2 regions of the Trichocoleus sp. DQ-A2 genome follow, and region 2 is predicted to be linked to the other one. Evidence: predicted binding sites of a transcription regulator. Region 2 holds the regulator's gene; the other holds the start of a gene.

Region 1 (3,181 bases), on a different contig from region 2:
CAATTCGGTTGGAAGCAGCGGTGATGATTCGGGGATATCGGGGGGCAATTGCCGGGGATTTAGAGGCTTTAAATTACTGGAATGTCTGGTTATCTGCTGCTAAGGAAACACAGGAGTTGCAAGCACAAAGTTGGCAGATGGGGCGATCGCTAATCCGATTGCTTTTGGAATTACAGCCGCAGGTTCGGTCAATGGTGGATGCAATTGGGAGTCCTTGTAATTATGCGATCGCTTTCGGCATTGCCACCGCCCATTGGCAAATCGACGCTGCATCTGCCCTCTTGGGCTACTTACACAGCTGGGCAACCAATTTGATCGCAGCCGGGGTCAAATTAATTCCCCTCGGACAAACGGCTGGGCAACAGCTACTTCTAGAACTACAACCTACCCTGATTCAGGCTGCCAAGGAAATTTTAGGGTTAGAAGATGACGCCCTGAGTAGTTGCGGTTGGGGATTAGCATTGGCGAGTATAGCTCACGAAACGCAGTACACGCGCTTATTTCGGAGTTAAACAAAGACAAACCGCTTGTGAAAGCTGTCAATAGCGAATGATTAATTGCCTTGCTACGATGAGCAATTAGCCATTCGCTTTCAGAAAATTTTATGAATGCTTTTCGGGTTGGAGTAGCTGGCCCAGTGGGTTCGGGAAAAACTGCCTTGGTTGAAGCCTTATGTAAGGCGATGCGGCAAAAATATCAAATTGCTGTAGTCACGAATGATATTTATACCCAGGAAGATGCCCAGTTTTTAGTGCGGAGTCACGCCTTGGAGAGCGATCGCATCCTGGGTGTCGAAACTGGCGGCTGTCCCCATACCGCCATCCGCGAAGACGCTTCCATGAACATCGCCGCCATTGAACAGATGGAACAGCAATTTCCCGATTTAGACTTAGTGTTTTTAGAAAGTGGCGGCGATAACTTAGCGGCTACCTTCAGCCCAGAACTTGTAGACTTGACAATTTATGTCATTGATGTTGCAGCCGGTGACAAAATTCCGCGCAAAGGTGGTCCCGGAATTACTAAATCCGATCTTTTAGCAATCAACAAAATTGATCTTGCTCCTCAAGTCGGAGCAGATTTAGGGGTCATGGAACGCGATGCGCGGAGGATGCGTGGAGAAAAACCCTTTATCTTTACGAATTTGAAGACTCAGCAAGGATTAACCGCTGTGGTGGACTTTATCCGCCTAAATCTGGGCGAAATTTCAAAAACAGCAAGCTGAGCTTTCTTAGATAAAGATACAAAAATTCGATTCTTTGTATCTTTGATAACAATTTTTTCCCAGAACATCGCTCTAATATCACTGCTTAACTGTGTATGTTCTCTACCATTAGGCTGATTCAGCCAGGAGTACGGTGACGGTATGGCAAGGCGATTAGGGCGACGTAAATTTCTTCTATACGGTTCTGCTACTCTGGGAACCAGTATTCTTCTCAAAGCTTGTAGCAGCACTCCCCCCTCTTCCACCTCTGAGACTGCCAGCCCAACAGCAGCGTCTCCCTCTCCCAGTGCGACAACCGTTGCGGCTGCCGGTGGAGGCAACACCATCAAAGTGGGGATTCTGCACTCTCGCAGCGGCACGATGGCGATTAGCGAAAACAGCGTTGTAGATGCCGAACTGTTGGCAATTGAGGAGATTAATAAAGCCGGTGGCGTCCTCGGCAAGCAAATTCAAGCAATTGAAGAAGATGGTCAATCCGACTGGCCTACTTTTGCAGAGAAGGCGAGAAAGCTAATCGATCAGGATAAAGTTGTCACCGTTTTCGGCTGTTGGACTTCCGCCAGCCGCAAAGCAGTGCTGCCAGTATTTGAAGAAAAAGGTCATATGCTCTGGTATCCTGTGCAATACGAGGGTCAAGAGTGCTCCAAAAATATTTTCTATACGGGTGCTGCTCCCAACCAACAAATCGAGCCAGCAGTCGATTGGCTCTTGCAGAATAAGGGCAAAAAATTCTTCCTAGTTGGCTCTGATTACGTTTTTCCGCGTACCGCGAATACGATTATTAAAGAGCAGTTAAAGGCAAAAGGCGGCGAAACCGTCGGTGAAGATTATTTACCCCTAGGCAATACAGAAGTTACGCCCATCATCACTAAAATTAAAGCAGCTCTGCCTGATGGCGGCGTCATTTTTAATACCCTAAATGGGGATAGTAATGTGGCTTTCTTCAAGCAGATGCAAGGTGCAGGGTTGGGACCAGATAAATATCCCGTAATGTCTGTCAGTATTGCCGAAGAAGAAGTCAAAGCAATTGGCACAGAATATCTCAAAGGCCAATATGCCGCATGGAATTACTTCCAAACGGTAGATACCCCGGCGAATAAAAAATTTGTCGAAGCTTTTAAGGCAAAATACGGTCCAGATCGGGTAACAAATGACCCGATGGAAGCAGCTTACATTGCTGTTTATCTGTGGAAACAAGCTGTCGAGAAAGCAAAAACCGCTGACGATTTAGAGGCAGTGCGAAAGGCTGCGGTTGGTCAGAAGTTTGAGGCTCCAGAAGGCACTGTAACGATGGAAAGTAACCATCACATTTCTAAGTTTGTACGGCTAGGTGAAGTCGCAGATGATGGTCTCTTTAAGATTGTCTATGAGACGAAATCAGCAGTGAAGCCAGTTCCTTGGAACCAATTCGTTGCTGCAACTAAGGGTTTGGGATGCGACTGGTCAGATTCCAAAAAAGGTGGTCAGTACAAAATATAAGCGATTAAAAATTAGTCCTTAGTTATTAGTCGTCAATCTTGAGAAGATTGGTTGGGTTTCGTTACCTGATGGTGTTGGCTAATTAAGAACCTAACCCCCCATCCCCCTTCCCTATGAGGGAAGGGGGAGTCTGGAACCCTCTACCCTTGTAGGGAAGAGTTTGGGGTGGGGAGAGGTCAAAAATTAATGCCAACAGCATCCGTTACCTCAACCCAACCTAGGGGATTTGAAAGCTAATAACTAATGACTCACGATCCATGACTAATGACCCATGATTAATGGCTGAGGAAGCGGTGTGATAGCAGGATTGCTGGATGGGATTTTTAATGGAATTAGCATCGGCGCGGTTTTGTTAATTTCAGCGCTGGGACTAGCCATTGTCTTTGGACTCATGGGTGTCATTAACTTAGCTCACGGTGAGTTGATGATGCTAGGAGCCTACACAACGTTTGTTGTACAAAATGGCTTCAAAATATTGGG
Region 2 (3,181 bases):
TTCTTTCTGAGTTACAGTGCGTCGCAGCGGTGCCACTTCCTCAACGTGATGGATCATATCCAGAATGCCACCTACCGCCGACGATGCCAAAGTGCGGATGGGACCTGCCGAAATTGCATTCACGCGAATATTCTGCGGTCCTAACTCAGATGCCAGGTAACGGACACTCATTTCCAGTCCAGACTTGGCAATTCCCATCACGTTATAGTTGGGGATCACTTTAACGCCGCCTAGATAAGTCAGCGTGACAATACTGCCGCCTTCTGTCATTAGCGGTTTTGCTGACCCGGCAAGTTGCACCAGCGAATAGGTACTAATTTCTAGAGCTTGGGTGAAGCCAGCACGGGTAGTGGTACTAAAATCACCTGATAAATCTTCCTTGTTCGCAAAGGCAAGACAATGGATCAGGATGTCTAGCTTGCCCCACTTATCGCGGATGGCGTCAAATGTAGACTGAATTTGGGTCTCATTCTGGACATCGCAGGGTAAAAACAAGCTGGGATTGAGGGGTTCTACCAACTCTGCCACTTTTTTTTCAAAGCGACCTCGGTCGTCTGGCAGGTAAGTCACTCCTAGATTCGCACCCGCTTGGTGCAGTTGCTGAGCAATCCCCCAGGCGATCGATCGATTGTTGGCAATGCCGGTGACTAGGGCGTTTTTTCCGGTTAAATCTAGCATAAATGTCGATTTTGAAGGCAATATTAGAGGATATCCGATTTAGGGGAGTATTCAAGATCGCGATCGCCCGGAGCGAGGCTGTCTAGTACGGGTAAGGATCGTGCCTCCTTACTCACCATGCATCCCACCCGATGGCGCAGATACTGTCAAGATATCAACATTTTCCGTCATAATCTTACTTGCCTTGAGCGGGGAGAGAGCTAAAGAAGGTAGCGGAGGAAACTACTTTAAAATTTTGTATCAAATAGCACAAAAACCACCCGGAAGTCAGTTTATCTGTGTCTAATGTCAGAAAACTCTCATAGTTGTTTTGCTATGGTTAAAGTTCCTCCGACAGAAAGTTGCAGAAGTCTGTAGGGCAGCATTTAGGAAAAAGGAAGTGGTAGTGACGCAAGATAGACCGCTAGCAGCTGTGTTCCGTCAACTGGGAGGTGGGGCGTTTCCACCCGTGGTGGAAACTTTTGAGCGGGGCAAGACGATCTTTTTCCCAGGAGACCCGGCTGAACGTGTATACTTTTTGCTCAAAGGTGCAGTAAAGCTGTCTCGCGTGTATGAAGCTGGGGAAGAAATTACCGTGGCGCTGCTGCGAGAAAACAGCGTTTTTGGAGTACTGTCCTTAATTACAGGGCATCGTTCGGATCGGTTTTATCACGCTGTAGCATTTACGCCAGTGGAGCTGCTTTCGGCACCGATCGATCAGGTAGAGCAATCGCTCAAGGATAATCCGGAGCTATCGATGTTGATGCTGCGAGGGCTTTCTTCGCGCATTTTGCAAACAGAAATGATGATTGAGACATTAGCTCACCGAGATATGGGATCGCGCTTGGTGAGTTTTCTATTGATTCTGTGCCGTGATTTTGGCGTTCCTACCGCCAATGGAATTACGATCGATCTGAAGCTTTCTCATCAAGCGATCGCAGAAGCAATCGGCTCCACCAGGGTAACTGTCACCCGCTTACTGGGAGATTTGCGGGAGGAAAAAATGATTTCTATCCACAAGAAAAAAATTACGGTACACAACCCAGTTACACTGAGTCAGCAGTTTACTTGAAAACAGCTAGAGGCTCTCGTCAGGTTGTAGGTTAGGTTGTTGGTTAAAACGGCATGGTAGCGCGAGCAGGTTATCCAGTTTTAACATTTAGTCGGGAGTTGAGTTAAAAGGTGTCAGGTTTTAAGCGGATAGTTTTCAACCTTCCAACCTTTAACCTTTCCGATTTCACCTTCGATCTTTAATTCCTGTTAACCCTTTCTCTAGCCTGCGATGCGATAGGCTGTAACTGGAATGACTGTAGCAGACAATGACCGACAGTGCGCTCTTCCTGATTTTGTCTATTTTAGTGTTGGGAAGCGTCATCGCAACGGTAGGCGATCGCATTGGCACGCGCGTGGGAAAAGCACGCCTGTCGTTGTTCAATCTGCGTCCCCGCAAAACAGCTGTTTTAGTAACGATTCTAACGGGACTAACGATTTCTGCCTCAACACTGACAATCATCTTTGCGACAAGCGAACAATTGCGGATTGGAGTTTTTAGACTCCAAGAAGTGCAGAAAAAACTCAAGACAGCCAGTAAGGATATTGCCAAAGCGAACGAGCAGAAACGGAAAACCGAAAGCGAACTTGCTAAAACCGCCGCCCAAAAAGAGCAAGTCGAGAAGGAACTCGCTCAAGCTCGCACCCAGCAATCTGTCGCTCAGCAGCGCTTAGATGCGATTAATCGATCTTTGGCAGCTGCGCTGGCTAAACAAGGCCAGACGGAGGCGCAACTAAATCAGACTCAAAGCGAACTGACCCGGGTTGCCAGCAGCTTTCAGCAAACCCAAAAACAGCTTACATCTGTCTCAGGGCAAGCCAAGACGCTACGTTCGGAAATCCAACAACTTCAAGCAGAACGCCAAGAACTCCTCCAGCAGCGAAATCAAGTCAGAGCTGAAATTACTGAATTCAAAGCGAAAGTGACTCAGCGCGACCAAAAAATTGCCCAGCAAGACCGAGCAATTAGCCAACGCGATGAGCAAATTCTCAAGCGGGATCAAGCCCTTGTCGAACTTGATGAGAAACTTGCTGCCTTTCGGAAGAGCCTGAGCGATCGCGACGAGCAAATTGCCCAGCGAGACAAAGCCTTATCTCTACTTGACAACAAAATTTCTCAACGAGATGAGGTGATTGCCCAGCGAGAAAATCGCCTTAAAGAACTCGAAAAACAACAAGCTTCCCTAGAGCAGGAAGTGGCAACCTTAGAACAGTATTACCAGTCTTATCAAACTTTGCGTCAGGGTAGTCTGGCACTGCTGCGCGGTCAGGTTCTGGCGGCGGGCGTTTTTCGTATTGTCGAGCCAGCCGCAGCCCGACAGGTCATTGAGCAGCTGTTACGGGAAGCGAATCGGACAGCGATTAAAGCGACCCAACCCGGTCTCAACAAGGTGGCGAACGAACGGGTCGTGCAAATTACAGAGGCACAGGTCGAGCAACTGATCAACCAGATTCAGGATGGTCGAAACTATGT

What was found. The regulator NtcA, encoded in region 2, controls nitrogen genes in cyanobacteria. The targets are predictions, from matches to a motif close to TTTGTANNNNNNNNTACAAA.
Region 1: the regulator NtcA is predicted to act here: its motif matches at 1,256-1,275, upstream of urtA (urea ABC transporter substrate-binding protein).

Annotation. Positions count from the first base shown of each region.
Region 1 covers NZ_JAMPKD010000001.1:31,815-34,995, forward strand. Annotated here, with positions in the region: gene NC997_RS00160 (urease accessory protein UreF) at 1-512, shown strand, start outside; gene ureG (urease accessory protein UreG) at 605-1,222, shown strand; gene urtA (urea ABC transporter substrate-binding protein) at 1,364-2,701, shown strand; gene urtB (urea ABC transporter permease subunit UrtB) at 2,997-3,181, shown strand, end outside.
Region 2 covers NZ_JAMPKD010000008.1:202,037-205,217, reverse strand. Annotated here, with positions in the region: gene fabI (enoyl-ACP reductase FabI) at 1-678, opposite strand, end outside; gene ntcA (global nitrogen regulator NtcA) at 1,058-1,729, shown strand; gene NC997_RS10220 (DUF3084 domain-containing protein) at 1,977-3,181, shown strand, end outside.